DNA from 4 places in the Oricola thermophila genome. Region 1 is predicted to be linked to each of the others. Evidence: predicted binding sites of a transcription regulator. Region 1 holds the regulator's gene; each other region holds the start of a gene.

Evidence for each region. Region 1 encodes LexA, which represses DNA repair genes until DNA is damaged. Its sites were predicted from a motif close to TGTTCNNNNTGTGTTCNG; they were not measured.
Region 2: the regulator LexA is predicted to act here: its motif matches at 2,601-2,618, upstream of HTY61_RS10950 (PA0069 family radical SAM protein).
Region 3: the regulator LexA is predicted to act here: its motif matches at 4,176-4,193, upstream of HTY61_RS17530 (helicase-related protein).
Region 4: the regulator LexA is predicted to act here: its motif matches at 1,665-1,682, upstream of HTY61_RS19555 (ImuA family protein).

What each region holds. Positions count from the first base shown of each region.
Region 1 covers NZ_CP054836.1:1,318,633-1,326,564, forward strand. Annotated here, with positions in the region: gene gltX (glutamate--tRNA ligase) at 1-802, opposite strand, end outside; gene HTY61_RS06405 (ComEC/Rec2 family competence protein) at 936-3,302, shown strand; gene lexA (transcriptional repressor LexA) at 3,296-4,012, opposite strand; gene HTY61_RS06415 (molybdopterin molybdotransferase MoeA) at 4,100-5,326, opposite strand; gene moaC (cyclic pyranopterin monophosphate synthase MoaC) at 5,323-5,820, opposite strand; gene trpC (indole-3-glycerol phosphate synthase TrpC) at 5,822-6,640, opposite strand; gene trpD (anthranilate phosphoribosyltransferase) at 6,651-7,670, opposite strand; gene HTY61_RS06435 (peptidylprolyl isomerase) at 7,679-7,932, opposite strand, start outside.
Region 2 covers NZ_CP054836.1:2,247,577-2,255,508, reverse strand. Annotated here, with positions in the region: gene HTY61_RS10960 (F0F1 ATP synthase subunit B) at 1-463, shown strand, start outside; gene rnhB (ribonuclease HII) at 532-1,200, opposite strand; gene HTY61_RS10950 (PA0069 family radical SAM protein) at 1,375-2,538, opposite strand; gene HTY61_RS10945 (glycosyltransferase family protein) at 2,680-3,204, shown strand; gene moaB (molybdenum cofactor biosynthesis protein B) at 3,201-3,758, opposite strand; gene HTY61_RS10935 (4-(cytidine 5'-diphospho)-2-C-methyl-D-erythritol kinase) at 3,829-4,722, opposite strand; gene HTY61_RS10930 (tetratricopeptide repeat protein) at 4,753-6,540, opposite strand; gene HTY61_RS10925 (polyprenyl synthetase family protein) at 6,655-7,671, opposite strand; gene HTY61_RS10920 (putative signal transducing protein) at 7,822-7,932, shown strand, end outside.
Region 3 covers NZ_CP054836.1:3,646,910-3,654,841, forward strand. Annotated here, with positions in the region: gene HTY61_RS17520 (GH1 family beta-glucosidase) at 1-595, opposite strand, end outside; gene HTY61_RS17525 (RNA-binding S4 domain-containing protein) at 660-1,043, opposite strand; gene HTY61_RS17530 (helicase-related protein) at 1,056-4,019, opposite strand; gene tlpA (thiol:disulfide interchange protein TlpA) at 4,617-5,312, opposite strand; gene argH (argininosuccinate lyase) at 5,311-6,723, shown strand; gene HTY61_RS17545 (lipoprotein) at 6,812-6,985, shown strand; gene lysA (diaminopimelate decarboxylase) at 7,008-7,932, shown strand, end outside.
Region 4 covers NZ_CP054836.1:3,340,218-3,348,149, reverse strand. Annotated here, with positions in the region: gene HTY61_RS16120 (Y-family DNA polymerase) at 1-572, opposite strand, end outside; gene HTY61_RS19555 (ImuA family protein) at 613-1,599, opposite strand; gene HTY61_RS16115 (metallopeptidase family protein) at 1,817-2,239, shown strand; gene HTY61_RS16110 (DUF1194 domain-containing protein) at 2,295-2,882, opposite strand; gene HTY61_RS16105 (DUF1737 domain-containing protein) at 2,993-3,199, opposite strand; gene HTY61_RS16100 (HpcH/HpaI aldolase/citrate lyase family protein) at 3,215-4,096, opposite strand; gene leuD (3-isopropylmalate dehydratase small subunit) at 4,254-4,859, shown strand; gene HTY61_RS16090 (phosphopantetheine-binding protein) at 4,997-5,251, shown strand; gene HTY61_RS16085 (beta-ketoacyl-[acyl-carrier-protein] synthase family protein) at 5,252-6,472, shown strand; gene HTY61_RS16080 (RidA family protein) at 6,469-6,852, shown strand; gene leuB (3-isopropylmalate dehydrogenase) at 6,941-7,932, shown strand, end outside.

The DNA of each region.
Region 1 (7,932 bases):
CCAGATAGTTGCGCAGGGCTTCGGGCAGATAGCCCATGGCCCGGTAGGCTTCGACGCCGAGCGCGCCATGGCGCTTGGAGAGTTTCGCACCGTCCGGACCATGAATGAGGGGAATATGGGCCATTTTCGGCACTTCCCACCCCATGGCCCGGAAAATGATTGTCTGTCGGGCGGCGTTCGTCAGATGGTCGTCCCCGCGAATGACATGCGTGACGCCCATGTCATGGTCGTCGACGACTACCGCCAGCATGTAGGTCGGGGTGCCGTCGGAACGCAGAATGATGAAGTCGTCGAGATCCTTATTCGGGAAGCGCACATCGCCCTGCACCATATCGTGCACGAGGGTCTCCCCCTCCTGCGGCGCTCTTATCCGGATCACCGGCTTCACTCCCTCCGGCGCCTCTGACGGATCGCGGTCGCGCCAGCGTCCGTCGTACCGGGGAGGGCGCCCTTCGGCACGCGCCTTTTCGCGCATTTCGGCGAGTTCTTCCTGCGAGGCATAGCAATAGTACGCTTTCCCCGCTTCGAGAAGCTGCATGGCGACATCGCGATGGCGCTGTGCATTGGCGAATTGCGAGAACGGATCGCCATCCCACTCAAGCCCGAGCCACCGCAGGCCGTCGAGAATCGCATCCACCGCTTCTTGCGACGATCTTTCGCGATCGGTATCCTCGATGCGCAGCAGCATCTTGCCGCCTGTATGCTTGGCGTAAAGCCAGTTGAAGAGGGCGGTACGTGCGCCGCCGATATGCAGGAAACCGGTTGGGGAGGGGGCGAAACGGGTGACGACCTCGCCAGTCATGTGGTGCTCCGAATGTATTGATTAAGAGGCCGTCGGTACGGCCTGGTGCGGGTTCTGCTGCACCTCTAGCATACGCGACGGCCTGCGCAAATCTGGACGGTCATCGGATGGCCATGCGAAGGGGGGCCGAGACGTGGTGAGACTCCATGACCCGGAACGTGAAAGCGCTCGCGAACGCGACGTGTTTCGCGTAAGCCCCGACGAATTCCTACAGTATCCGCACAGCGCTCCCGCCCAAGCCGGCGCAAGAACCCGAAGGTGGTTCCGTTTCGCAGCGAGACGGCGCCGGTCTGCCGCTGCCAGCGCACTGAGGGAGGCCCTACGGCGCGAGGAGAGCGTCGGCACGCCCTTCCATTTCCTGCCCGTGGCGCTTGCCGCCGGCGCGACGGTCTATTTCAGTCTTCCGCGGGAACCATCTGCATGGAACCTACTGACGGGATCGGGCGCGATCCTGCTGGTACTTCTTGCCACGTTCCGGCACGCTCAGCGGTGGCGCTTTCCGATCATACTGGCTGCGACTACGATCGTCGGGATGGCAATTGCACAGATGCAAACGCATCGCCTCGCGACGCCGATGCTGGGATCCGACGTCACGACGAGGCTAACGGGCCGGATTCTCGCGATGGAAGAGCGCGCAAATGGTCGAACACGCTACACGATCGAGGTCCTCGAAACGGCAAGACCGAGACTTCGCCACGCACCCGAAGTCGTTCGCGCCACCGCCGCCGGCCCCGGCGACGGTTTTCAGATCGGCGGGGGCATTCATGGCGTTGTCAGGCTTACAACGCCATCCGGGCCGGCGCATCCCGGCGCTTATGACTTTGCGTTCCATTCCTATTTCGACGGTATCGGTGCATACGGCTTTTTCCTGGGAAAACCTTCTCCGGCAACAATTCCTGCAGAAGCCGGCTTGTTCGGCCAAGGCAGACTTTTTCTCGCCAAGCTGCGCAGGACAATCGGCGACCGTATACTTGAGGCGGCGCCGGGCAGGGCGGGCGCGGTTTCGAATGCGCTGGTAACCGGTGACAAGGCGGGAATCCCCGAGACGGTCAACGAGGCGCTTCGAGGGTCCGGATTGGCGCACATACTGTCCATCTCGGGCCTACACATGGCCCTTGTCGCTGCAACCGTCATGGCCGGTCTGAGGCTGGGATTTGCTTTCTTTCCGGGGTGGGCCGCGCGCCATCCGGTCAAGAAATATGCCGCAGCAGGGGCACTAGGGGCCACGGGTTTCTATCTTTTTCTGGCCGGTGCGGGCGTCGCAACGCAGAGATCGTTCATCATGCTGGCGGTCATGCTTCTGGCACTCACCTTTGACCGAAGCGCTGTTACGATGCGCAATCTGGCATTGGCCGCGATCGCAGTAATCGCATTTGCGCCGCATGAAGTGGCTGGTCCGGGCTTCCAGATGTCATTTGCCGCAACGGCTGCCCTGATCGCGGTATACGCAGCATGGCAGGATGCACACCGTCGCCGTACCGCAGCGGCACGGAATGGTTCAGTATCCGGGCCTGTCCCTGGCTGGCTGAAAACCGCATCAGGGTACTTGCTGGGCATCGCCGTGACCTCCCTGGTCGCGGGGTTTGCGACCGGAATATTCGCGGCCTACCACTTTGGCCGGATCGCCCCGTACGGTCTGCTCGGGAACTTGCTCGCAATGCCTGTCGTAACGATGGTGATCATGCCGTCGGCGGTGGCCGCGATTGTCGCCATGCCGTTCGCCCTGCACGTCCTTCCGTTGAAAGTGATGGCATGGGCCGTCGGGCTGGTGATCGAGATTGCCGAATGGGTCGCTGACCTGTCGCCGACGGTACCGTTGGGGCAGATGCCGGAAACCGCTTTGGCGAGTTTCGTGGTAGCGCTGGTAATCCTGTGCCTACCTTCGACCTGGCTGCGTTTGTTTTCGCTTCCTCTTTTTATCGCCGGGGCGCTGATCTGGAGGTCCGACACCATTCCGATGGCGGTCATTTCGGAAGATGCGCGGCAGTTCGCCATCCTCGAAGCGAGCCAAAACGGGACACGGATACATGTGAACAGGCACAGGCCGAATGCCTTCATCCTTGACCAGTGGGCCGATGCCTATCGCGGAACGGAAGTGGTTCGGCCAAACGGGTCCGAGCGCCTGTCATGCGAGGGGGAACGATGTATCGCCAAATTAGTAACGCCGGACGGCGAAGCAAGAATTGCCTATGTCTCCGCTCCAGCGGATCGAATGCGGCCAACGGGTGTCCTGTCCCTGCGTCGACTCTGTGCCGAAAACGACCTTGTCATCCTCGCCGCGGCCCCGTCGCCGCAGGAATGCCTTGACGGAACGCCGGTACTGACAGCGCAAATGCTGGCGCTCAAGGGAGCGGCCGAGATACGCATGAACCGAAGGGGCCGCCAACTAACGATCCGTCATGCGTTGCCCGGTCCGGTGCGTCCCTGGCTCGAACATCGCAAATACTCCCGTGCGGCTCGCAATCTCGGCGAATGGAAACCGCGCAGGTCCGATCAATAGCGGCGGATCAGTCCGACCAGCTTGCCCTGAACACGAACACGGTCCGGACCGAAAATGCGGGTCTCGTATGCGGGGTTTGCGGCTTCCAGCGCGATCGACGCTCCCTTGCGCCGGAAGCGCTTCAACGTCGCTTCCTCGTCATCGACGAGCGCGACGACGATGTCCCCGACATTGGCGCTGTCACCCTTCCTGATGATGGCCGTATCGCCGCTGAAAATGCCGGCCTCGATCATCGAATCGCCTTCGACCTCAAGCGCGTAGTGCTCCCCGGAGCCAAGCATGTCCGGCGGAAGCGATATCGTTCTTGTCTGGTGTTCGATGGCGGAAATCGGCACGCCCGCGGCAATCTTTCCCATCACAGGCACTGGGATCACGCCCCCGTCATTGTCGGCGACGGGTGCGGCCGACTTTGCTGCCGGCACGGGCTGCGGTTTGCCGAGGCTGCCCTCGATCACGCTCGGAGAGAAGCCACGTCTCACATTCGACGGCGTCAGGCTGTCCGGCAGCCGAACAATTTCCAGGGCTCGTGCACGGTTCGGAAGGCGGCGGATAAACCCCCGTTCCTCTAGTGCCGTAATCAAGCGATGAATTCCGGACTTGGACGCCAGATCCAGCGCTTCCTTCATCTCGTCGAATGACGGCGGCACGCCGGATTCCTTCAGACGCTCATTGATGAACATCAGAAGTTCGAGTTGCTTGCGTGTCAACATCGGCGCGGCCCTCGGGAATCAAATGGAAACAAACACGGAACAGTCTATATCTGTTCCATTTGTGTTCCGCAAGCGTTTAACAATTGGCTAAATTGTACCGGGCTTGATGACGAGTACTTCCACCGGATCGCCGACATTTGCCGCCGGCGCGCGGGGTGGGCGAACCAGAAGCACATTGGAACGCGCAAATGCGCTGATCATGGATGAATCCTGAACGTCGAATGCCCTGGCCTTAAGATTTCCGTCCGCATCGCGGCGCGCGATGCCCCGCATATAATCTTCCCGCCCATCGTTTGCCCGAAGCGGCGTTTCCAGTAGCGCCGTGGCACGGACCTCACTCGCCGGACGCCCGGCGAGTCGCTCGACCAAGGGCTTGAGAAACAGGAGGCCGCAAACCAGTGCGGACACGGGATTGCCGGGTAGCCCGAGAACGCGCATTGCCTCGTACCGGCCATGCATCAGCGGCTTTCCGGGGCGCATGGCGATCTTCCAGAAGTCCAGCTTCATCCCTCGATCGACGAATACCTTCCTGACAAGGTCGTGATCGCCCACCGATGCGCCGCCCAGGGTAACCAGTATATCGCAGCCGCATTCCGCGGCACGGTCAAGAGCGTTGCCAAGTTCAACCTCGCGGTCAGACACAATGCCGAGATCGATCACCTCGGCGCCCGACTCCGATGCGACCGCCCCGATTCCATAGGAATTGGAAGCGATGATCTGGCCCGGGCCGGGTTCGGAACCGGGAGGCAGCAACTCGTCACCGGTCGCGACAACGGCGACGCGCGGTTTGCGAACGACCGAAAGGGCAGGGTGATTGGATGCGGCAGCAAGGCAGAGCGCACCAGGGTCAAGCAGTGTACCGGCCTTGAGAACCGTCTGCCCGGCAACGAAATCCAGTCCGGCATCCCGGATATTGCGTCCCCTTGGCTCCGGTCGGTTCACGAGAATGCGCTGATTGTCCAAGACGGTAACGTTTTCCTGGACTATTACCGTATCGGCGCCCTCCGGAACGACGCCACCGGTGAAAATCCGCGCTGCCTGACCCGATCCGAGCGTGCCCGAAAACGGATGGCCAGCCGGTATTTCGCCGATGATAGCCAATTCTGTCCGCGCATCCTTCAGATCGCCGGCCCGGACAGCATATCCATCCATGGCCGAAACCGCTTCCGGGGGTTGCGTACGCATAGCCGGGAGATCCCGGGCAAGCACGCGACCAAAAGCCTCTGCCAGCGCAACGGTTTCGGCACCTAACGGTATGACTCCTCGGAGCAACCGCGCCCGGGCGTCCGCCACCGGAAGGAGAGTCGAACTCATCCTTCGCCCCGTGTCCATGTCCCCGACTTGCCGCCGGTCTTGGACAGTAGCCGCACGGGGCCGATTTCCATGCCCTTGTCTATTGCTTTCGCCATGTCGTAGATCGTCAGGCAGGCAACCGAAGCAGCAGTCAGTGCTTCCATCTCCACACCTGTCTTCCCGGACAACCTGGCCATCGCCTCGACGCGCAGCCCCGGCAGCTCGGGTACTGTCTCGATCTCTACCGACACCTTGGTCAGCAGCAGCGGATGGCAGAGCGGGATTAGCTCATGCGTTTTCTTGGCCGCCATGATGCCGGCAATCCGGGCAGCTGCCGTGACATCGCCTTTTTGCGCATTGCCGGCGAGAATCGCATCCAAGGTTTCGCGGGTCATGGTGACAAACCCCTCGGCCACGGCTTCCCGCACGGTTTCCGACTTCGTTTCGACATCGACCATGTTGGCCGCGCCATCGGAGCCCAAATGGGTCAACCTTTCGCTTTTGTCACCGGCCATGTCAGGTCGACATCCTAGCGTCCGCATTCTCGCCGGTCAGCAGCCGTCGCGTAGCCGCCTCGACATTGTCTTCGCGCATGAGGCTTTCGCCAACCAGAAAGCTGGAAATGCCGGCCCGAGACAGGCGGAGGCAGTCGTCATGAACGAATATGCCACTCTCACCGACCAGAATTCGATCATCGTCGACCATGGCTGCCAACCGTTCGGAATTGGCCAGGTCGACCTCGAACGTGCGGAGGTTTCTGTTGTTCACGCCAAGCAGCCGTGAGGACAGCCGCAATGCGCGCTCCATCTCATCCTCGTCGTGCACCTCGATCAGGGCATCCATGCCAAGTTCGAAAGCAGTTTCCTCCAGCGCTCGCGCCTCATCATCGTCCAGCGATGCCATGATGATGAGGATTGCATCCGCGCCCCAGCTGCGCGCTTCATGCACCTGGTACGGCTCGAACATGAAATCCTTGCGCAAAGCAGGCAAGCAGCAGGCTTCACGAGCCGCGCCAAGATACTCTGGTGCCCCCTGGAAGGACGGCTTGTCCGTCAGCACGGAGAGGCAGGCCGCACCGCCCATTTCATATGCTTTCGCCAGCGCCGGCGGATCAAAGTCCGCCCGGATGAGGCCTTTTGACGGGCTTGCCTTCTTGATTTCCGCGATCAGCCCGAAAGAGCCTGCTTCCTTGCGGCTGTGCAGGGCGGCGAGGAAACCACGTGGCGGCTGCATATCCGCGCAGCGCGCCTTCAACTCCGCGATAGGGACAGCGGTTTTCGCGGCCGCTATTTCCTCGCGCTTGTAAACCTCAATCTTCTTCAGGATATCGACCATCGGCCCGCCGTCAGACTGACTCGCCGCGCGACATCGCGGCGGCCTTTTCGGCAACGGCCTTGGCGCTACCGCTTTCGAGCGATTCCGCGGCCAATTGCAGGCCTTCCGACAGATCGCCGGCGATCCCGGCGACGATGAGACCGGCCGCAGCGTTAAGGCAGGCGATGTCCCGGTAGGCGTTCCGTGCACCGTCCAGGACCTCCCTCAGCGCAGCTGCATTTGAAACGGGGTCACCGCCCTTGAGATCGGAGATGTCGACGCGGGGCAACCCAACATCTTCGGGCGTCAATTCGAATGTGGTGATCGCGCCGTCTTTCAGCTCGGCCACCTGCGTCATTCCAGCCGTGGTGAGCTCGTCGAGCCCGTCGCCATATACGACCCATACATGCTCGGATCCGAGGGCTTTAAGCACGTGGGCGAGCGGGACGACCCATTCCGGTGAGAATACCCCGACGACCTGTCGCTTTGCGCCGGCAGGATTGGATAGCGGACCAAGAAGGTTGAAGATCGTGCGGGTGCCCAGCTCCACGCGGCTTGGCCCGACATGGCGCATGGCGGCATGGTGCATAGGCGCGAACATGAACCCGAGACCGCCCTCGCGAATACACCGGCTGATAGTCTCAGGGGTGGCATCGAGATCAAACCCCAATTCGGCCAAGGCTTCAGCAGAACCGGATTTGGAAGACAGTGAGCGATTGCCGTGCTTTGCAATCGTTGCACCCGCGCCTGCGGCGATAAAGGCGGCACAAGTAGAAACGTTATAGCTGCCTGAATTGTCCCCGCCGGTACCAACAATGTCTATGACGCCATCGGGTGCGTCGACCGGGGTCATCTTTTCACGCATCACGGCCACGGCTCCGGCGATCTCGTCAACCGTTTCGCCGCGCACACGCAATGCCATGAGGAAGCCGCCAATCTGCGATGGCGTAGCGTTACCGGACATCATGACGTCGAACGCCGCGCGTGCCTCGTCGCGCGAGAGAGACTCGCCGTCGGCGGCTTTCGCGATAAAGGGTTTCAAGTCGTTCATGCCACCCCTTACTGTATGCTCAACGCGCGCTGGATTGCGTTCTGGTTTATTTCAACTGGATAGATCGTTTGCAGCTTGGCGACCATCTGGTCAAGCAGGTCGTCGGCCATGCTCGTACGAACACCCTCACGGACACCGGGACCGAGATTCTCGGCACCGCCGACCGCCTGCGACACCGACGTCACCCGGAATATCTTGTAGGTGTTTCCCGCGGGTGCCGGAAACGTGCCGCTATGATCGGGACCACCGTCGAAAATCTCAG
Region 2 (7,932 bases), 930 kb from region 1:
GGCATTCGTAGCCCTCGTCATCTTCCTCGGCATCGTTGTTTACCTGAAGGTGCCGGGCATGATCGCCAAGGCGCTTGATGAGCGTGCCGACCGGATCCGCAACGAGCTGGAAGAGGCACGCAAGCTGCGCGAGGAAGCGCAGGCACTGCTGGCCGAGTACCAGAAGAAGCGCAAGGAAGCCGAGAAGGAAGCCGCCGATATCGTCGAGTCGGCCAAGCGCGAGGCCGAAGCGATCACTGCCGAGGCAAAGCAGAAGACCGACGAATATGTCGTTCGTCGCACCGCGATGGCGGAGCAGAAGATAGCCCAGGCCGAGGCCGATGCGATGGAGCAGGTGCGCAATTCGGCCGTCGACATGGCCGTGGCCGCGGCGACGACGATCATTGGAAAGAAGGTTTCGGGCAAGACCGCGACGGACCTGTTCAAGAAGTCGCTGGACGAGGTCAAGGCGCGGATGAACTGACGCCTCCCGGACGGAACGGATCCAGGGCCGGTCGCCGCAGGGCGACCGGCCCTTTTCTCATGTCTCCGTTATTTCAGCGGCGCGAAGGTGAAACGGTGGACCCGCCTGATACCTCCGTGGATACCGATTGCCTCTCGGTGCGCCTTCGAGCCGTAACCCATGTGCCTTTCAAGACCGTACTGGGGGTGATGCGGTCCGAGTCCGGCCATCATCCTGTCGCGTGTGACCTTGGCGACGACCGATGCCGCGGCGATGGAAAGCGATCGGCCGTCGCCGCGTATGATCGCGCGTGGCGGGGCTGCCAGGGTCAGGCCTGGCGGCACGTCCCGGCCGTCGACAAGGGCACACTCCGCGCGTATGGCCAGCGCGGCGATCGCGCGGCGCATGGCTTCCAGGCTGGCTCGAAGGATGTTCCCGGCATCGATCGACTCTGCCGACAGGCTCGCTACGGAAACAGCCAGCGCTGCATCCATGATTTCTCCATGGAGTCTTTCCCGCTTGCGCGCGGTAAGTTTCTTGGAATCGTTGAGTCCGGATGGCACCCGGTCGGGAGAAAGAATCACCGCGGCCGCGACGACCGGGCCGGCGAGCGGTCCGCGTCCGGCTTCGTCGACGCCTGCCACATGGCGCAGGCCCTGCTTCCAGTAATGCTCCTCGAAACGGAAATCCGGAAAACCGGGTTCGTCGATCCCGTCGAGGGGGAGAAGAGAATCGGGGGACGCATTCGTGGCGGTCATTGTGCGGCGAGACATACCACGAAATAGCGGCGCGTCCGCCCGATTCTCTTCTCGAAGGCCCTGTTATGCGCAAGCTTTCGGACGGGGACGCCTCGGCTTGGCCGGCGGGGCAGGGCCTTGCCGCCGGACGGAACCGCTGGGGATGGAGGGGACGTGCGGTCCGTCCGGCGGGGTCTACAGGAGACTGAGTTGCTCGCTCTCCGGTTTCGGCGCCTCGAACAGGTCGGTGCGCAGCTTAAGCCGCCTGGTGTTGAGGCCGAGCCTCTTCGCCGTCAGTTCGAAGCGACGGGCGATCTGCCAGGCATAGGGTCCGGTGCCACGCATTCTCTTGCCCCATTCGGCGTCGTAGTCCTTGCCGCCGCGCATGGAGCGGATCAGCGACACCACATGCCGGTAGCGTTCCGGATAGTGGCGCAGCAGCCATTCCTTGAACACCGGCGCCACCTCCAGCGGAAGCCGCAGCAGCACGTAGCCAGCCTCGCGCGCACCCATCCCCGCCACCGCATCAAGCAGTTTCTCGATCTCGTGGTCGTTGAGACCGGGAATGACCGGCGCGATCATGCCGGAGGTCGGTATGCCCGCGTCCGAAAGGATGCGGATGGCCTCCAGCCTTCGCGACGGGGTGGAGGCGCGTGGTTCCATGGTGCGCGCCAGCTTCCTGTCCATGGTCGTTACCGACAGCGCCACCTTGACCAGGCCCTTCTCGGCCATTCGGGCCAGGATGTCGGCATCGCGCGTCACGAGATGCGACTTTGTGACGATTCCCACAGGGTGGTTGTGCCGTTCCAGCACCTCCAGGATCGATCGCATGATCCTCCATTCCCGTTCGATCGGCTGGTACGGGTCGGTATTGGTGCCGATCGCGATGGATCGCACCTGGTAGCCAGGCCTCGTGATCTCCTTTTCCAGCAATTTCGCCGCATCAGGCTTGGCGAACAGCTTCGCCTCGAAGTCGATGCCCGCCGACAGGCCCATATAGGCATGGGTCGGCCGCGCGAAGCAGTAGACGCAGCCGTGTTCGCAGCCCCGGTAGGGATTGATCGACCGGTCGAACGATATGTCCGGCGACGTGTTCCTGGTGATGATCGTTCGCGCATGTTCGACTTGTACCTCGGTCTTGAAGGGAGGCAGTTCCTCGAACGAATTCCAGCCGTCGTCGAACACGCTGCGCGACAGCGTCTCGAACCGTCCGCTCGGATTAATCGCGCTGGCGCGCCCCCGGGTGCGATGCTCGTGCTCGCGCAGGCCGGACCGGCCGATCAGGACATTGGCATGTTCGGCGCCGCTGTCCGCCGGGCTTCCGAAGGCTGCCTTGTCCGCCGCGTCGATCACGTCCATTTCGCTTCTCCCGCAGGAATCTGGATTTGTCGGTTCGATGACTATATTCCTAGCGCGAAAGGTGGAACAATACAAGAACAAAATCCGTGGGGCTTTGATTTCGAGGATGCCTCTGCTACCCAGTCCGCCAAAGGTAGCGAGATGGTAACCTTCCTGTTTTTCACGAGAAATGACTCCGCGGCACTGGCGCACTCTCTGGTTCCGCTCGTGCACGATGCGGTCGAGGGCCATGTTTCGGAGGTTGTGGTGGCCGATAGTGGTTCGACCGACTCGACGGCCGATCTCGCGGATGCGGCGGGCTGCCGTATGGTGCAACTGCCGGAAACCTCGCTGCGTGACGTGGTGGCAGGTGCCCGAGCGGACTGGATCGTCGTTCTGGAACCGGGCGCGCGTCTGGCGGAAGGGTGGCACAATGCGGTGATGGACCACGTCATGCGGCCGGAAAGTGCGGCCGCATGTTTCAGGCCGGCGAGGAAGGGCGGATGGTTCGCGCGCATCTTCCGTTCGGTGGCGGCGCGGCGAGGCCCGCTGGCGCGGGGACTGGTCATCGCGAGGGCACAGGCGCTTGCCAATCTTTCCGCTAATGCGCGGTCCGGCGAGGACTTGATTCGCGGCCTGGCCCTGAAGGTCCTGGATGCCGAAATCGAACCGGCGCCGAAAGACTAGGCGGACTTTCCGCCGCCGCGTCTGAGATGCTCGTCGAGCCGGGGCATGATCTCGACGAAATTGCATGGCATGTGCCGGTAGTCGAGCTGCGGCTTCAGGATGCCGTCCCAGGCGTCCTTGCAGGCCCCGGGCGAGCCCGGAAGCACGAAGACGAAGGTTTGGTGCATCAGCCCCGCGGTGGCGCGGGACTGGATGGTGGACGTGCCGATCTTGTCGTAGGAAACGCGGTGGAACAGGGCGGAGAAGCCGTCCATGCGCTTCTCGAACAGCGGTTCGAGCGCTTCCGGCGTCACGTCACGACCGGTGAAGCCGGTGCCGCCCGTTGTAATGATGACTTCCACATCCGCGCGATAGGCCCAGTCCGAAACCCGGTTGACGATGGCGTCCCTGTCATCGGTAACGATGGCGCGCTCGACGAGAACGTGGCCGGCCTCCTCGATGCGCGCGGCCAGGGTCGCGCCGGACCGGTCGTCGGCTTCCGAGCGCGTGTCGGAAACGGTCAGCACGGCAATGCGGACCGGAATGAACGGGCGGCTTTCGTCGATACGGTTCATCGTGTCACTCCCGGTCGGTTTCCCGGCGCGCCGGTCGGCGCTCCGCTACAGGATTGCATGGCGGCAGCAGCTATGGCGTCGCTCCCGTCTCCGTGGCCGTGATCCACCAATCGGGCCTCCGGTGCAAGAGGTCCTTTGCCGCGGCCCTGGCCGCGTTCATGTCGTCGTAGATGCCGAAGCAGGTCGCGCCGGAGCCGGACATGCGCGCCAGCAAGGGAGCCGTTGTTTCAAGCGCGGCGAGGCAGTCCTCGATCTCCGGCGTCAGGCGCGCGGATGATGCCTGCAGGTCGTTGCGCGTGTTCCTCGAGAGCCATGCGGCCCAATCGCCGGCGGAACGCAAACCGGTCATTCCGTCGGCCGGCAGGGGCGGATTGTCCCTTTTCTCAAGTGCGGCGAATACGGCCGGCGTTGAAACGTGCCGGCGGGGATTGGCGAGTACCAGCGCAAGCGACGGCATGCCGGAAAGCGGGCGGATTTCCTCGCCGGCACCGGACGCTACGAGCGGCCGGGAGGCGAGGCACATGGGCACGTCGGCACCGAGCGACACGGCCCGCTCGCGGATTGCCTGCGCCGCCGCATCAGCCTGCCAGTGCAGCATCAGGCCGGCCAGTGTCGCCGCCGCGTCGGCCGAACCTCCGCCGATGCCGGATCCGGCGGGCAGCTGCTTGTCGAGGACGATGGCCGCGGGAGGGGCAGGTATATCGTGTTCGTTCAGCACGTCGCGCATCAGGTCGCGCGCGCGGACGACGAGGTTCTGCGTGGGGGCCTCGCCCGCCAGGGCTGAGGCTTCGGGACCCTCGATATGGAAACTGTCGACCCCGGCCGCGGAAATGCCGATCCGGTCTCCGATATCGGCGAAGACGGCGATGGTTTCGATACGATGGTAGCCGTCGCGGCGCCGTCCGGTCACATGCAGTGCCAGGTTGATCTTGGCCGGCGCAGCGAACCATTGTGCAGCGGACATGACGTTCTATGCGGCCCGGGTTACCTGCGTTCAGCCGCCATCCGCGTCGTCCGGTGATGCGGCCGTCTTTGAGTCGGCACCGTCATCTACCTGACTGACCGCGATTTCCGGCTCCATGCCCGGCGTGTTCGATGCGGCAAGCTTGGCCTTGATCCGGGCGGCTTCCTCCGGCTCGATTTCCATGTCGAGCGCCTGCGCCCATTGGTAGGTCGCCTCCAGCCTGCGGCCGACGCGCCAGTAGGCGTCGCCGAGGTGGTCGATGATGATCGCGTCGGTCGGCCTAAGGTCGGTCGCCTTCTCCAGCTCCGCGACGGCGTCCTCGAACCGGCCCAGACGATAGTAGGCCCAACCCAGGGAATCGACGATATACCCGTCACGCGGGCGCATCTCGACCGCCTTGCGGATCATGTCGAGGCCTTCCTCGAGATTGATGTTCATGTCGATCCAGGAATAGCCGAGATAGTTGAGAACGTCCGGCTGGTCGGGCGAAAGTTCCAGCGCCCGCTTGAACGCCGCTTCCGCCTTGTCCCATTGCTTGGTGCGCTCGTAGGCGATGCCCATGCGGTAGTAGAGCGGCCAGTACATCGGTTCGTTCGTGTCGATGTTGGCGATGGCCCGCTCATACAATGCTGCGGCTTCCTCGTACTCCTTCAGCGAGGCATGGACGCCGCCGAGGGCGAGATAGCCGCGGTACTCGCCGGGATCTTCCTCGATTGCAGCGGCGAGGATTTCCTTGGCTTCCTCGTTGCGATCCATGTCGGCCAGGTTGAGGCCCTTCTGCAGGTGGGCGAGCCGGCCGAGCGGGGAGGTGTCGGGAATGCGGTCGTAGAAGTCGATGGCGCGCTGCGGATCACCGAGCCGTTCCGCGATGCCGCCCAGCTCGAACTGGATCTGCGCGTTTCCGGGCGCCAGCACCCGCGCCATTTCCAGGTAGAGTGCCGCGAACCCCTCCGCCCCGTCGCGGTTGATGGCGGAGCCGATGTTGAGCAGGATTTCCGACGCGCCTGCCGCGGGATCCGCGATCTTGAGCGCCTTGGCCGCAAGCTTGTCGCCCGCATCGGCGAGAGCCAGCAGCGGCGGATTGGCCGGCGCGATCGCCAGCGCCCGCGCTATGATCTCCCTGGCGGCATCCGTATCGCCGTTGCGAGCCAGGAAGCCCGCATAGGATTCGGCAAGCCGCAGATAGGTCTGCGGCGATGCGCTGGCGCCGGTCGTGTCGTTGACGGCGTTGTCGTAGCGTTCGGCGGCTTCCGCCTTGCGTCCGGCGGCATCCGCGATCAACGCGCCATGATAGCTGACGAAAAGGCCGTACCAGTCCGGGCCGTCCAGCCCGTCGAGCAGGGCGAGCGCATTGTCGGTTTCGCCGGCGCCGAACTGCGCCCATGCGCGCATGACCCCCGTCAGCAGGCGCTCCAGGTCGGTCTCTATCGCGAGTATCAGTGCGCTGTCGGCCTGCATGTAGCGCCGCGCGCGGATTGCGTCGATGCCGAGCACCAGCCGCGAGACGCGTTCGATCTGCGGATCCTTCTTGAGTTTCTCGGCGAGCGGCAGGGCCTCGTCGAACTGGCCGTTCGTGACCAGTGCGATCAGCAGTTCCTGCTGGATGGCGGCATTGTCCGGATCGAAGCTGAGCGCGTCGGTGTAGTAGCGCACCGCGGCGTCGAAGTCGTTTTCCGCCCGGGCGGTCTCGGCGGCCAGGAACGCGCCGGCCAGCGAATGTGCGGACACGAGCGCTTCTTCCGGCGCGCGTTCCGCCGCGGCGGGCAGGGCGGCCAGCCCGGCGGCGACTAGAGCAGAAAAGACAAAAATCCGGTTCATCGGGCTACCACTTCAGGAATCGTGTTCACGGCGTTTCTTCGCCTGGCAAATCACCGCGGTAGCATGGCCTTTTTATGGTTGCCGCGCAACGCCGTCGCCGGACGGGCAGGGAGGTCAGTTTATTCGCGAGATGCAGAACTCCACGACGTCCAGCAGGGCATCCTTTTGCGGCGACGGCTTCAGCGGTGCCAGCGCGTCGCGGGCGATCTCGCCGAAATGCCGCGCCCGCTGGATCGTGTCGGGCAGGGCGCCGTATTTCAGCATCAGGCCCCGGGCGTTTTCGAGCGCGGTGTCGTCGTTCTCGCCGTTCTCGAGGCTGCTCTTCCAGAATGCGCGTTCCGCGTCGGTTCCGCGTCTGTATGCCAGCACGACGGGCAGGGTGATCTTGCCCTCCCGGAAATCGTCGCCGGTGTTCTTGCCGAGATCCTTGGCATTGCCACCATAGTCCAACGCATCGTCGACCAGCTGGAAGGCGAGGCCGAGATTGAGGCCGTAGGAGCGCAGTGCCGCGCGGTCGGACTTCGCCGCGCCGGCGATGATCGGGCCGACCTCGGCTGCCGCCGAGAACAGCGCCGCGGTCTTGGCCTTGATGACGGCAAGATACTCGTCTTCCGTGGTCTCCAGGTTCTTTGCAGCGGCCAGCTGCATCACCTCGCCCTCGGCGATCACCGAGGCGGCGGCGGACAGCACTTCCAGCGCATCGAGAGAGCCCACCTCAACCATCATCCTGAATGCCTGGCCGAGCAGGAAATCGCCGACCAGCACGCTGGCCTGGTTGCCCCAGATCATTCGTGCCGTCGGCTTGGAACGGCGCATGTCGCTCTCGTCCACCACGTCGTCGTGCAGCAGGGTGGCCGTATGCATGAACTCCACGCTTGTGGCCAACTTGACGTGGCCCTCGCCGTGATAGTCGAACATCTCTGCGGCTGCGAGCGTGATCATCGGCCGAAGCCTCTTCCCGCCCGAGGAGATCAGGTGATTGGCGACTTCCGGGATCATTTCCACGTCGGATCCGGCCTTGGCCAGGATCAGCTCGTTGACCCGCTCCATGCCGCCAGCGACGAGGCCGATCAGCTTCTCGATGCCGGCTGGTTCCTTCTTGCTCTCACCAAGCGGTATGACGACGCCCAATGCGAATTCTCCCGGTTTGTACCGGCGCCACATTAGAAACTCCGCCACGGTGCGGCAAGCGGCGAATTGGCGCGTTTGTGCGCAGTTGGCGCGCCGTCTTGCACGCGGTGCGGGCTTGTCGCCGCCTGCGCGCCGGCCTATCAGGGAGGGATGGAAGAGCTTCTGCGAACAAACGATCCCGTCACGGTCTCATTCGTCGAGACGCTGATGCGCGAGGCGGGCATTGCCGTGCTCGTCGCGGACCAGAACATGTCCGTGATG
Region 3 (7,932 bases), 1.7 Mb from region 1:
CGTGGTGCATCGCCCGGGCCGTTGCGCGGATGTCGCGCAGACCGGGCGCGTGGATTCCAAGGAAATGCGAAAGCCAGGCGACGCACCAGGGCTCGTTGATTGTGGCGACGGCCTCCATTCGGTCGCCGATGCACCCGGTCAGCGCTACCGCATAGTCGGCGAACCAGGAGGCGACATCGCGGTTGCGCCAGCCCCCGCAGTCGGCAAGCGCAGCGGGCAGGTCCCAATGATACAGGGTGAGGTAAGGCTTCAGGCCCCGTTCGCATATCGCGTCGGCGAGGCGGTCGTAGAAGTCGAGGCCTTCGGCATTCACGGTCCTGCCATCCGGCATGACACGCGCCCAGGAGGCGGAAAAGCGATAGGCGTCGAATCCACCCGAGCGGACCAGGTCGAGGTCCTCGCGGTAGCGGTGATAGTGGTCACATGCGACCGCGCCGTTTTCCGCGTTCGCGACATTGCCGGGTGTTGCGGCGAAGGTGTCCCAGTGCGACGGGCCTGCGCCGCCGAACGAGGAACCCTCGATCTGGAATGCGGAAGTTGCAACGCCGAAGAGAAAGCCCTCGGGAAAATCGGAACGTCGCAGTGAAAGTCTCATCTGCCTTGCCTCGGAAAGCGACCTTGAATCTGCGGTGGCCATATTGCGATACGGGAGAAGCGCGTCAATCTTCGCCGGTCAGCCGCTCGATGGCGCGCCGCTCCTTCTTTGTCGGTCTGCCGGATCCCGGCTCGCGCCGGCCGCTTGCGCGGTCAAGCGCGCTGGCGGCCTTCGGTGGGGGCGGAGGCGACAGGTCCTCGTAGAGCGCCCTTGCTTCAGTCGCGGGACCGCGCCGGCTTCCGCATTCGAGGACCCGGTACACGATGACGCGGCGCGGCATGGTCATTGTCAGAACATCGCCCGGCTTCACCTCGTGGCTGGCCTGCGAGATCTTGGTTCCGTTGACCCGGACATGGCCGCCCTGTGCCATCCTGGCAGCGAGCGTACGCGATTTCGTCACGCGGGCGAAAAACAGCCATTTGTCGATGCGCTGGCGTTCATTGCCCATCGGGTGCCCGCGTCACTTCTTGAGCTGTTCCTTCAGCGCGGCGAGCTTGGCGAAGGGCGAGTCCGGATCGACCGGTTTCTCGCGCCGTGGCGGACGGGCCGAGGCGACTGCACCGCCCTTGCCGTGCGGACGCTCCTTGCGCTTGCCGCGGAACTTGCCCTTGCCCTTCTGCTCCCCTTCGGGACGCGCCCCGCCTTGCCGCTTGTTTCGGCGGTGGCGATCCGGTCGTACCTGGTACCAGACCATGACCGGTTTCGGTTCCTCGGCCTCGTCGGAATCCGACGCTTTTTCCGGGGTGTCGCCGGACTGTTCGGAGGCGGCCGATGCGGCTTCCTCCGGCTGCGCCCCGGTCGGCTCGTCCTTCGCGGGTTCGGGCTCGGACGGCGCTTCCGCGGTACCGTCGCCAGAGGTCATGGCAACCGGCTCGGGGGCAGGGACGCCATCGGAACCCGCGGCCGTTTCGGCCGGTGCCTCGGCTGCCGGCTGTGCCGGCGCGCTGGCGGCTTTCAACGCGGTCAGTTTCGATTCGAACTCGGCCGGTTCCACCTTGTCGTGGCGGTAGCCGAGGCTGCCGAGCACCGCTTCCATGTCCTCGGCCGTGGCGCCGAGAATCGACATCATTGCCGGGGTAACAAAGAAGCGACCTCCGCCGACCGCGCCGTCCGGCAACTCGCCCGATCCCTCGCGCCATTGCAGTGCCGGGCGGATAAGGTCGGCGAGTCGCTCGAGAATGTCGACGCGCACCGCGCGCGATCCGAGGTGGCGGTAGCCGGCCAGCTTGTAGAAAGTGGTGTCGAAGGCCGGATCGGGCACGAGCGACGTGCGTCCGGTGGCCAGTTGCTGCACCACGTCACCGTAACCCGGCTTGTCCCTGCCGTCGTTCTGCAACGCCCAGAGAAGGGTCAGCAGTCCCGCCGGCGCCGGCTTGATCAGGGCGGGAATGTAGATGTGGTAGAAGCCGAACCGCACGCCGTAGCGGCGCAGGGCGGCGCGACCGTCCTGGTCGAGCGACTTGATTTCCTCGGCGATCTCGCGGCGCGGAACGATCCCGTAATTCTCGATCAGCCGGAAGCCGATACCGCGCGCGATTCCCGAAAGTTCGTCCGCCCGGCCGAGATCGACCAGCGGCTTGAGATGGGTCTCGACATGGTGGGAGACGAAGCGCTCTGCGCGGGCGGCGACCTTGTCGCGCGCCGGGCCCGTCAGCTGTTCGTCTGCAAGCAGCACGATCCGCGGCTTCAGCCATTCTTCGGACGCGGTCAGCGAAGCGACCGGCTGGCCGAGCCAGCGCAATATGCCATCGCTGCCGAGCGCGAAATCGGCATTGCCGGCCGCGGCGAAACGTTCGGCGCGGGCCTCGAACTCGGTGGCGAGCGCCTTTGCCGCGGCGGCCTTGATCGCCTTGGCGTCCTCGCCCTCGGCGGATTTGTCGGGAGCGAACCGGAAACCGTCGAGTTGGCCGACATGGTGGCCCTCGACCGTAACGTCGCCGCTTGCGCTGATTTCTGCTTCCATCGTCACATTCTCTCGCAGGCGCTTCATGAGCACGGATGTCCTGCGGTCAACGAAGCGTTTCGTCAACCTTTCATGCAATGCATCCGACAGCTTGTCCTCGATTGCGCGGGTTTTTTCCTGCCAATGGACCGGGTCGCGGAGCCACCCGGGGCGATTGGCGACATAGGTCCATGTCCGTATCTGGGCAATGCGCCCCGACAGCGTGTCGATCTCGCCGTCGGTGCGGTCGGCACGCAGGACCTGTTCGGCCATGTAGTCCTCGTCGACATGTCCGCGCCGGACCAGGTCGAAGAAGATCTGGGAAATGATGTCGGCATGCTGCGCGGGAGCGATCTTGCGGTAGTCCGGCAGCACGCAGGCGTCCCACAGCAGCTCGACCTCGTTGCGACTCGCGCAGGTATCCGTGACTTCAGGGTTTCTGGCGAGAAATTCGAGTGCTCTCTGGTCGACCGCGGGCAGCGCCTTGGTGAGGCCGGGCAGCTCCGGCGGCTGCTCCAGCGAGGCGCGCAGGGCGGCGATCGAGGAGAAGTCTAGCTGGCGCGAACGCCATTGCAGCACTTTCACGGGATCGAATTCATGCCCCTCGATCCGCCTCACGGTTTCGTCGTCAAGCGGAGCGGCATGACCCGATACGCCGAAGGTGCCGTCGCGGACATGGCGTCCGGCCCTGCCTGCTATCTGGCCCATTTCCGCAGGGGTAAGTTCCCGGTAACCGTACCCGTCGAATTTTCGGCGTTGCGCGAAGGCCACGTGGTCGACATCGAGGTTCAGCCCCATGCCGATGGCATCCGTCGCGACGAGATATTCGACGTCGCCGGACTGGTAGAGTTCGACCTGGGCGTTGCGCGTGCGCGGGCTGAGCGCGCCCATCACCACGGCCGCTCCGCCGCGCTGGCGGCGGATCAGTTCGGCGATGGCATAGACCTCGTCGGCGGAGAAGGCGACGATGGCCGAGCGGCGTGGCAGCCGGGTGATCTTCTTGGAGCCGGCATAGGCGAGATGCGACATGCGCGGCCGCGATACGATGTCCACGCCCGGAAGAAGCCGGCGCAGGATGTCGGTCATGGTGCCGGCGCCCAGCAGCAGCGTTTCCTCGCGGCCGCGGACATTCAGAATTCGGTCGGTGAAGATGTGACCGCGTTCCAGGTCTCCCGCCAGCTGCACCTCGTCGATGGCGACGAAGGCGGCGTCGGTCCGGGACGGCATCGCCTCGACCGTGCAGACGGAATAGCGCGCCTTGGGCGGAACGATCTTCTCCTCGCCGGTGATCAGCGCAACATTTTCCGGGCCCACCTTGTCGGCTACGCGCTGGTAGACCTCGCGCGCGAGCAGCCTCAGCGGCAGGCCGATTACGCCACTGGAGTGGGCCACCATGCGTTCGATGGCATAATGGGTCTTGCCGGTATTGGTCGGCCCGAGCACGGCCTTGACCGTGTGGCCCGTAAAAATGTCGGAGGGCATTGACTCTGTCTTGAAGTTCGAATCCGGGGCTGTTCGGCGGGTATGCGCCCTCTTTGGCTTGCAACTCGTCTCTAGCATGCCGATTCGGCAATTGCAGGGCGAAAATTACGCGAATCTTCCTGCTTACTGCGCCTCAGGGTTGTGCATATTAACAACCGGAACGAGTCTGGAACGAATCGGCGACGAATCGGTGACTCGCATAGGTTGCGCCTTTGTTCTCACCACATATGGTGCCGTGAAACAGGTCGCACACCAGTTCGTGAATCGCGATTTCGCAGCGAGAGCCGTTTTTGTCCGGAATCGTTAAGAATTGGCCGAAGGCGGATTCCGGTCGCGAGGGCGAATCGCTATTTGTTTGATTTGTAAGCACTATCTTAACCTGCTGTTAACCATGTTCATTAGCGATCCGGAAGGATTCCGTTAACGAACGGAACCGAGCCGGAACGAATCGGCGACGAATCGGTGATTCACGCCATTTCCCGTTTTGTTCTCACCAGATGTGGGGTGTCTCCCCGGAGGTCCGACACAACTTTAGCGATTCATGACGTCGCGCAAGACGTATTGGGTTCCATTGGCGTTAACCTTTGGCCGTCTTCGTCACCGCGATTTTTCCTTGACGGCGTCGATCAGCCGGTAGGCGTCCTCGCTTGCCCATTCGGCCGGGCCGTTCATGTTCGCGACGACGCAATTGTTCCCGTCGACAAGAACGGTGACCGGCAGGCCGAAGGCGAGGCCTTCCTTCTTCATGGTGTTGAACGCGCCGATGGAGGGATCGTGGTAGAAGCCGAGATTGCGAATGCCGATCTCGTCAAAGAATGCGCGCGGCTTCTGGTCCGAACCGCCGTCGACGGAAACGGCAACGACCTCGAACCCGTCACCGCCCTTCTCGGCCTGCAGTCTGTCGAGTGCCGGCATCTCCGCGCGGCATGGTGCGCACCAGGTCGCCCAGAGATTGACCAGGCGCGGCTTGCCGCCGCTGTCGGCCAACGTTACCGAATTGCCGTCGCCGTCATTGAAGGACAGGTCCGACAGGTCCGCCGGCCGGTCGCGAACCGCCATGGCCGCGATCTCGCCGGTCAGCAGCGGCTTCAGTTCCTGTCCGAGAGAGGCGGCGGCCTCGCATTGCCCGCCCTGCGCCTGCGCGCCATTGCCAGAAAGCCCGCCGGTGGCGTATATCCCGGCGGCGCCCGCCGCGGCTCCCAGTACCACCGCGACGGCAACGATCTTGCCGACGGAAAGGCCCCGAGCGGGGGGCTGGCCGTCCTGTTCTTTTTCCGGGGATTGTTCTTTCATGTCCGACGATACCAAGGCACAAGGCTCCAATCAGATGTGGGGCGGGCGGTTCGCGACCGGTCCCGCGGCGATCATGGAGGAGATCAATGCCTCCATCGACTACGACCGCAAGCTCTATGCGCAGGACATCGAGGGATCGATCGCGCACGCCACCATGCTGGCCGATACTCACATAATTTCGGCAGAGGACCGCGACAAGATCGTTCACGGGCTGAACACGATCAGGTCAGAAATCGAACAGGGCGAGTTCGCCTTCTCCCGCAAGCTGGAGGACATTCACATGAATGTCGAGGCCCGGCTTTCCGAGCTGATCGGTCCGGCAGCAGGGCGGCTGCATACGGCGCGCTCGCGCAACGACCAGGTGGCGCTCGACTTCCGCATGTGGGTGCGCGCCGAGGCGGAGAAGACCGCCGCCGCCCTGAAGCGGCTGATCGAGGTCCTCCTTGCCCGCGCGGAGGAACACGCGAAAACCGTGATGCCGGGCTTCACCCATCTGCAGACCGCGCAGCCGGTCACTTTCGGCCATCATTGCATGGCCTATGTCGAGATGTTCGGACGCGACCTCTCGCGCATGCGCGATTGCCTGGAGCGCATGGACGAGTGCCCGCTCGGCGCCGCGGCGCTCGCCGGCACGGGTTTCCCGATCGACCGGCACCAGACCGCGCAGGCGCTCGGTTTCTCCGGACCGACGCGCAACTCGATCGATACCGTGTCCGATCGCGACTTCGCGCTGGAATTCATGGCCGCCGCCTCGATCTGCGCCACGCACCTGTCGCGTATGGCCGAGGAGATCGTCATCTGGTCGACGCCGCAATTCGGCTTCGTCACCCTGTCGGACGCCTTTTCCACCGGCTCGTCGATCATGCCGCAGAAGAAGAACCCGGACGCGGCCGAGCTGGTCCGGGCCAAGACCGGGCGGATCAACGGCAACCTGGTCGCCTTGCTCACGGTGATGAAGGGCCTTCCGCTGGCCTATTCGAAGGACATGCAGGAGGACAAGGAGGCCGTGTTCGACGCCGCCGAGTCCCTGGAACTGGCGCTTGCGGCCATGACAGGCATGGTTGCCGACATGACCGTCAACGCGCGGGCCATGAAGAAGGCGGCCGGTTCCGGCTACTCCACGGCGACCGATCTCGCCGACTGGCTGGTGCGCGAGCTGGGCATCCCGTTCCGCGAGGCGCACCATGTCACCGGGCGCGCGGTGGCGCTGGCCGAGGAGAAGGGCGTCGGGCTGGAGAAGCTGTCGCTGTCGGACCTGCAGTCCATCCATGACGGCATCACCGAGGACGTGTTCTCCGTTCTGACCGTGGAGAAATCCGCCGCGAGCCGCAAGAGCTTCGGCGGCACGGCTCCGCAGGAAGTGCGCCGACAGGTCCGCTACTGGAAGAAGAAACTGGCGAAACCCGCCTGACGGCGGGCGGCGCAGGGTGTTCAAGCGCGTTTCCGCGCGCTAGGAGAATGACGACCGGCCGGGCCGGAGTAAGCGGAGCAGGTAGACGATGGGCGCATTCACGATCCAGCGGATTCTTCTCGTTGCGGCACTTGCCGCAAGCCTTGCCGCCTGCGGGCGCGCGGGCGAACCCGAATTGCCGCCGGCCTCCGCCGGGGCGGAGCAGCAGCAGGCGGATGCGCCGGCGGAAGACCGGCGGTTCATCCTCGACCCGCTGATCTGACGCGATCCGGGCGAGGGATGACGTGAACCATTTCGACTATCTCGACGGCATGCTCCATGCCGAGGACGTGCCCGTGGCGGAGATCGCTGCCAGTGTCGGCACCCCGTTCTACTGCTATTCCACGGCGACGCTCACCCGCCACTATCGCGTTTTCGCAGACGCGTTCGCCGATATCGATGCGCTGGTCTGCTACGCGATGAAGGCCAACTCCAACCAGGCGGTGCTGAAGACGCTGGCCGAACTGGGATCCGGCGCCGATGTCGTCTCCGAGGGCGAGCTGCGTCGCGCGCTCGCCGCCGGAATCGCCCCGGAGAAGATCCTGTTCTCCGGCGTCGGCAAGACGGCCGGGGAAATGGATTTCGCGCTGTCCGCCGGTATCCATTGCTTCAATGTCGAGTCCGAACCGGAACTGGAATTGCTCTCGGCGCGCGCGGTCGCGTCAGGACGGACCGCGCCGGTGTCGCTGCGCATAAATCCGGATGTGGACGCAAAGACGCACCACAAGATTTCCACGGGCAAGAAGGGTGACAAGTTCGGAATCTCCTGGCTCCGGGCGCGGGACGTGTATCGGCGTGCCGCCGAGCTGCCTGGCCTGCGCGTCGCCGGCATCGACATGCATATCGGCAGCCAGATCACCGAGTTGCAGCCCTTCGACGATGCCTTCCGCCTGCTCACCGAGCTGGTCGCGCAACTGCGCGCCGACGGACATGCGATCGAACACGTCGATCTGGGCGGCGGTCTCGGAATTCCCTATCGCGACGACAATGCGCCGCCACCGCTGCCGGCGGATTACGGCGAGATCGTCAAGAAGCACATCCGCCCGCTCGGCGTCACCGCCGTGTTCGAGCCGGGCCGGATGATCGCCGGCAATGCGGGGATCCTCGTAACGTCCGTTCTCTATGTGAAAGAGACCGAGGAGAAATCCTTCGTCATCGTCGATGCGGCCA
Region 4 (7,932 bases), 2.0 Mb from region 1:
GCCTCTTCGACCGCGCCGAGCGCCTGGTCGAGGCGCAGCAGGCATTGCCGCCCGAACCGGCGGGCCAGGGGCGCCCGCGGTGCGGCAGCGAGCTGGCCGACGGTCTTCAGGCCGACCTTGGCGAGCCCGGCCAGCGTTTCGGCATCAAGCCTGAGCGCGGCAAGCGGAAAAGGGGCGAGGACGGGCGCCTCCGCGCCCTTCTCGATCACGAGCGGCGCGGGCGCGAAGCGGGCCGCTGCCCAGGCCGCGCCGGGTGTGGGCGCAAGCGCCGCGCGCACGGCGATCCCCTGTTCGTGCAGCCTCGCCATCAGGTCGGAAAGCAGCCCCTGCTCTCCGCCGAACAGGTGGGCGCAGCCGGAGATGTCGAGGAACAGCCCGTCCGCCCCGTCCGGCGCCACCAGCGGCGTGTAGCGGTCGCACCAGTCGGCGACGGCGGCGAGCAGGCGGCGATCGGCCTCCGGATCGGCGGGAACGATGTCGAGTTCCGGGCAGGCGGCACGGGCATCCGCCAGCCCCTGGCCCCGACACAGGCCCAGCGCCTCGGCCGCCTCGTCGAGGGCGGCAATGCGCATGGCGCCCTTCTCCTTCTGCGCGGTCACCAGAGGCCGCGTGTCAGGCGCCGTCTGCCGCCATGCCTTTCCGTGCCGGCCGCGCGCTATCCGGTCCGTCGCCAGGTAGGGGAAGTTCAGTGCCAGGATGCGCCGCGCCGCGGGGGAAGCCGACGACGGTTCCCCTTGCCGCGCCTGCCGTTCCTGCAGCGGACCGTGCGCGTGCCCTGCCTGCCTGTCCGGTGAAGAATGAGCGTTCATGGCTGTTCCAGTGCATGATGTGGGTCCGCCCGGCGGGACCGGCCTTGTTCTTCTCGATCGTCACGGCAAAGCCCGGCGGACCGATGCCCCCGGGAACGGCACGTTCATGCGCCGTGCCCGCCAGCACGAGCGCCGGCGCCGACGGGGCGGGACCGACGACCAGGCGCAGGCACGCCGCGCTCGCCTCGATCGCCGCCGACTGGCGCAGCAGCAGCACCGGCCGCCCGGAGATCTGTGCCCGGCGGGCAAGCCGCCGCGTCTCGCGCAGGCCGAAGGCCTTGGCATTGCCGCGCATTTCCAGCACGGTGGCGGCCAGGCCGCGCGTGCGCGCAGCCTCCTCGGCGATCCACAGCGCATCGGCGAGCGTCCGCGGCTCCACGATCAGCAGGCGCTCCGGCGCAAGCCCGAAGGCGGCAAGCCCGCGCCCGTGCGGCACCCCGGCCTCGGCGAAGGTGCCGGGCGCGCCGATCCACAGAACGGGATCGCGCCCGAGAAAGGCGGGCGCACCGGCCAGTGACAGCAGGCAGGCGGCAAACCCGGCGGCAAGGCCGGCATCGCGGGCCTGCGATGCGTGGATCTCGGTCAGCGCGGCCAATGCGATGCCGCCGGCAATGTCCCGGTCGAAATCACCGGCGCCCGTCACCAGCAGGGCGTCGCGGTCAGCGGCGCGCCCGGTAGACCAGCCCGCGGCGGCATTGGCATCTGCCGGGGCGGCCTTCTCGATGGCTGCGATCTGCCGGCGCAGCGACAAAAGCGCCGCCTGCGCCGTGGCGCGGGATTCTGGCGCCATGGCGTTCGTCCTGTCCGATTCGTTTCAGGGCCTGCCGGGCCGCATTCGGTCGCGCCTGCCCGGCTTGTTCTTTATTTGTTCTCATATTGATTCCGCCAAACCGCTCCGGAGTCAAGCGGACGAAAAAGAATTTATTCCTGAAAGTCCGCGCCCGTTCTTGCCCTCTCGCACATGGCGCAAAGACACTATATAGAGACCGGCTATGAAGACGCAGACCATGGACCGCACCGACCAGAGCGGCGACTGGGCCGACAGGCTCTCCCCCGACCTAGCGACAATCGAGTCGATCGCGCTGACGGCTTACGCGCACCTGCCGAAGGAGTTCCGCGACCTGACCGCAGACGTGCAGATCGTGGTCGCGGATTTCCCGACCGAGGAAATCAGCGACGATCTCGGCCTGGAGACGCCGTTCGACCTGCTGGGCCTGTTCGAGGGCCGCGGGATCGCCGAACGCTGGAACCCAGGCACAGGCGAACAGGCGAATCGCATCACGCTCTACCGCCGTGCCATTCTCGACTACTGGGCCGAGAACGAGGAATCGCTCGGCGACATCATCACCCATGTGCTGATCCACGAACTCGGCCACCATTTCGGCCTCAGCGATTCCGACATGGAGGCCATCGAGGAGGCTGCGGGGTGAAAAGCCCGCGGATGCAGGAAGCGGGTTCCGCCCCGACGCGGAACCCGGACGAGTCTCACTGCGCTAGGTAGCTCAGCGCCGCGCCCCTGATCTCGCGCAGGAGCTTGCGTTTCATCGCCGCCTCGTAATCGGAAAAATCGCGCGCCACCTCGACGAAGGCGCCGGGGCCGCGGATAACCTCATCGCGGTAATATTCCACCGGATCCGGCATTTCCCCCTCTATGACGAGGCCGTTCACGGTCACGTTCGAATAATCGAAATTCTCGTAGGCGAGTCGCGGCTCGTAGCCCTCGTTGTTCACGCCATCGCCCGACACGTCGACCACGGCGCGGGCGCACCGGAGCGGTGCGCGCGAAAGCCGGATCGCCGCATGGCCGAGCGCATGGCCGAGCGCGGTCGGGAATTCGTCGAAGCCGCGCCGGTGGTTCTCGATGGCCGACGCAAAGGCGAAGACATCCGTCTCGATCCGCAGAAACGTCCACGGCACCACGTCGACCGCCTGGTCGCGCCCGCTCCACTCGAAGGCCATTGCCTGCAAGCCTCCGGCCTGCGTGACCGCTTCCAGGATCACCGGATCGCGCAGGGCCCGGGCGAGACCGCGCATCTGCAGGCGGAATTCCGCGTCGTCGACGCTGGAAGACACGTCCAGCGCCAGGACAAGCGAGAGGCCGCAACGCGACTGCGCCTGCAACGGGCCCGAACACAGGGAAAGAAGGAATGCTATGGCGCCAAGGATCCTTATGCCGTCCGCTCCTACTGCTCGCCGAGCTTCATGGACGGGTCGTAATCCTTGCCCTCGACGATCTTCACCACCGCCTGCGCACAGCGCATCGAATGCGTCTCGGCGTCGAAGGCATACGAAGGCGAACCATGGAGCTGCCAGCCCTTGTTCAGCGCCTCGGTCACCTTGTGGCAGAAGCTGGAATCGTCCGGTCCCGTCAGCAATCGGTAGAGATGCATGTGATCCTGTCCCTTTCACGTTCCGCGCTGCATGGCGGCGAGCGCCAGCGTGCGGCGGGCGTCCTCCAGATGCAAGCGCTCAACCATCCGGCCGTCCAGATTGATGACGCCGACCTCCCTGTTCTCCGGCATGTCGAACGCCGCGACGATGGACGCCGCCTCCGCCTCGCGTTCCGGCGAAATGGCGAAGGCACGGTTGGCCGGCTCGATCTGCAACGGATGAATCAGCGTCTTTCCGTCGAATCCCATCCCGGCAGCCTCGGCGCATTCGGCGGCGAAGCCCCCCTCGTCGCGAAACGCGTTGAACACCGCGTCGATCACGTCGAGGCCGGACGCCCGCGCCGCCACCACCAGCTGCATCAGCAGCGGCTTCAGCGCGTCGCGGCCGGGACCGGGCAGGCGCAGGTCCTTGGCAAGGTCGTTGGCGCCGACCACCAGGCAGTCGAGCCGCGATCCCGGCGTTTCGCCCCATTCGGCGATCCGCGCGACATTGAGGATCGCCTTGGGCGTTTCCATCATCGCCCATAGCCGGATCGCGTCGGCGGCATCGGTCTCCGCCAGCATGTCGGCGACATCGGCCACTTCGGCCGGCACATCGACCTTCGGAACCAGGATGGCATCCGGCCGGCAGGCACGGGCGGCCAGCAGGTCCTCCGGCCCGTATTCGCTCGAAAGCGCATTGATCCGGATGACACGCTCGTGCCTGCTTTCAGGATGGGCGGCGAAATGATCGCGCAGCCTTTCGCGCGCCTCTTCCTTCGCGGCGGGCGCGACGGCATCCTCCAGGTCGTAGATCACCGCGTCGCAGGCGAGCGTCGGCGACTTGGCGACCGCCTTCCCGTTGGCGGCGGGAACATAGAGAACGGAGCGGCGCAGGCGGAGCGGTCGTCGGGTCATGGCTGTTTACCTCGCTGCGGCCTATGCCATTTTCGCGGCGCAGGCCGCAAGTGGCCCAGCCATTGCGCCGATTCGGAAGCTTCCTCCCGGGAGGGCGCTTCATTTTTTCCCCGCGCTTTGCTATCTGCGCACACGGACAATCAAGAAAGCGGTCACAATGGACAAGTTCACCACGCTCACGGGCGTCGCCGCCCCCCTTCCGATCGTCAATGTCGACACCGACATGATCATTCCGAAGGACTACCTCAAGACCATCAAGCGCACCGGCCTCGGCAAGGGCCTGTTCGCGGAGATGCGCTACAACGAGGATGGCAGCGAGAACCCGGACTTCGTCCTCAACAAGCCGGCCTATCGCAATGCGAAGGTCCTCGTCGCCGGTGACAATTTCGGCTGCGGCTCCTCGCGCGAGCACGCGCCCTGGGCACTGCTCGACTTCGGCATCCGCTGCGTGATCTCAACCTCCTTCGCCGACATTTTCTACAACAACTGCTTCAAGAACGGCATTCTGCCGATCGTCGTCAGCCAGGAGGATCTCGACAAGCTGATGGACGACGCCAAGCGTGGCGCCAATGCCACGCTGACAGTCGACCTCGAAGCCCAGGAAATCCGCGGTCCGGACGGCGGCGTCGTGAAGTTCGAGATCGACGCCTTCAAGAAGCACTGCCTTCTCAACGGTCTCGACGACATCGGGCTGACGCTGGCCAAGTCCGCCAAGATCGATTCCTACGAGGCAAAGCTGGCCGAAACCCGGCCCTGGGCCTGACGGACGCCGAATCCGTCCGGGCCCGGCATCACTGGACCTGACGCTGCGGAATTGACACGGCCTCTCCCTTCGGCACACTTGGTGCCGGAACCGGGCTCGGCCATCATGGCCGGCCCCCAGAGAGATCGGAACAGCGCATGACCGCGGCAGTCCAGGACACGACCATACGCATCATCGCCGACAAGGCGGAGCTGGAGCCGGAGAGCCTGACGGCGGACACAGTTCTCGCCGATCTCGACATCCAGTCGCTCGAGCTGGCCGAGGTCATTTTCGACCTCGAGGACGAGTTCGACATCGACATCGAGCTGGACACCGCCAGCGCGTGGGAAAGGCTGAAGACCGTGCGTGACGTGATCGACGCCGTGGCCGGCCTGATCGCGAAGGGCGGCTGAATGGCCAGGCGGCGCATCGTCATCACGGGCATCGGCGGCCTGTGCTGCCTTGGCACCAATGCAACCGACATCTGGCGCGCCATGCGCGACGGCACCTGCGGCATAAGCCCGCTCGCGATCCCCGACAGGCATGACCTGAAGACGGCGATAGCCGGCCAGATCGCCATGTTGCCGGAACACGGTTTCGACAAGCGCCGGACCATGGCGATGGGCCGCTTCGGCCTGCTGGCCGCCCTTGCTGCCGGCGAGGCGCTCGGCCAGGCCGGGCTTGCCGCGGATCGGCGGCCGGACATGCGCATCGGCGCGGTCATCGGCGCCGGCGTCTTTGGCGGAGATGCCATCGAACGGGCCTATCGCGACGTGTTTCTCGAGGGCCGGAAACGCGCCGACATATTCACCGTGCCCAAGGCGATGCCGTCATCGCCGGCCGTGAACGTTTCCATGGTCCACGGCCTGACAGGCCCGGTGTTCGGTGTCACCTCCGCCTGCGCATCCGGAAACCATGCCATCGCCGCCGCGCTCGACCTGCTGCGGCTGGGCCGCGCCGATGCGATCGTGGCCGGCGGCGCGGATGCCCCGCTCACATACGGCGTGGTCAAGGCCTGGGAGGCCATGCGCATTCTCGCCAGGACCGCCTGCCGTCCCTTTTCGGCCGATCGCGAGGGCCTCGTTCTCGGCGACGGAGCCGGAGCGCTGGTGCTGGAGACGATGGAAAGCGCCGAACGCCGCGGCGCGCCGATCCTCGCCGAAGTGGCCGGTGCCGGACTGTCGGCGGACGCGAGTGATATCGTCGCCCCGACGGTGGAGGGGCCGGCCGCCGCGATGCGCGACTGCCTTGCCGATGCCGGACTCGATCCGGCCGATGTCGACTACGTCAATGCCCACGGCACGGCCACGGTTGGCAACGACCGGACCGAGACCCGCGCGATCCGAGCGGTCTTCGGGACCCATGCCGACGCGCTTTCCGTTTCCTCGACGAAATCCATGCACGCCCACTGCCTCGGTGCCTCGAGCGCGCTGGAAGCAATCGCCTGCATTGGGGCGATTCGCGACGGCGTTGTGCCGCCGACGGTGAATTACGGTGAGCCCGATCCGGAATGCGATCTCGACGTCACCCCCAACGAGGCACGCAGGCGCGAGGTGAATGTGGCCCTGTCGAATGCCTTCGCCTTCGGCGGCGCGAATGCGGTGGTCGCCTTCCGGGCCGTTGAGAAATCATGACCGGACGTCGCCTGATATCCACCGGATCGCCCTTCGAGAAGGCCGCGGGCTATTCGCGCGCCGTGGTCCGGGGCGACTGGTGCTTCGTCTCCGGCACCACCGGCTATGACTACGCGACGATGGAAATGCCCGAGGACGTTGCCGCGCAGGCGGAGAACGCGCTCGCCACCATCGATCGGACTCTGGCAGAAGCCGGCTTCGTCCGCAGCGACATCGTCCGCGTGCAGTACACGGTGACCGAGGCGGCCCATGCCGATATCGTGTTTCCTGTCGTCGGCCGCTACTTCGACGGAATTCGCCCGGCTGCGACCATGGTGGTGGCCGGCCTGATGCGGCCGGAGATGAAGATCGAGATCGAGGTGACGGCATTCAGGGGCTGAAGCCGCATCCGACGATCGGACGCGGTTGAATTCCCGCCGTTCTGGTTCTATGCCGTGACCGGCAATTCAACCGATCGGAAGTCCATTCATGACCACGCGTTCCCTATTCCTGCTTCCCGGCGACGGCATCGGCCCGGAAGCAATGGCCGAAGTCCGCAAGCTGATCGCCCATATAAACGAGAAGGAAGACGCAGGCTTCGTCACCGACGAGGGTCTTGTCGGCGGCAGCGCCTATGACGCGCACGGCCAGGCGATTTCCGAAGAGGACATGGCCAAGGCGATGGCCGCCGACGCGGTTTTGTTCGGCGCGGTCGGCGGTCCGAAGTGGGACGGCGTGCCCTACGAGGTACGCCCCGAGGCGGGCCTGCTGCGCCTGCGCAAGGACATGGCGCTCTTCGCCAATCTGCGCCCGGCGATCTGCTATCCGGCGCTCGCCGCCTCCTCCTCGCTGAAGCCGGAAGTGGTCGAAGGCCTAGACATCCTGATCGTGCGCGAGCTGACCGGCGGTGTCTATTTCGGCGAACCGAAGGAAATCGTCGATCTCGGCAACGGCCAGAAGCGCGGCATCGACACGCAGGTCTACGACACCTTCGAGATCGAGCGCATCGCCGGCGTCGCCTTCGAGCTGGCCCGCACCCGGGGCAACAAGGTCTGCTCCATGGAAAAGCACAACGTGATGAAGTCGGGCGTGCTCTGGAAGGAGGTCGTTGCGGCGACCCACGCGGCGAAATATTCCGACGTCGAGCTGACCCACATGCTGGCGGACGCCGGCGGCATGCAGCTGGTGCGCTGGCCGAAGCAGTTCGATGTCATCGTCACCGACAACCTGTTCGGCGACATGCTGTCCGATGTCGCCGCCATGCTGACCGGCTCGCTGGGCATGCTGCCCTCCGCCTCGCTCGGCGCGCCGGATCCGGTCACGGGCAAGCGAAAGGCGCTCTACGAGCCGGTGCACGGCTCCGCGCCCGACATTGCCGGGCAGGGAATTGCCAACCCGATCGCCATGATCGCGTCCTTCGCCATGTGCCTGCGCTATTCCTTCGGCATGATCGCGGAGGCCGACCGCCTGGAGAAGGCGAT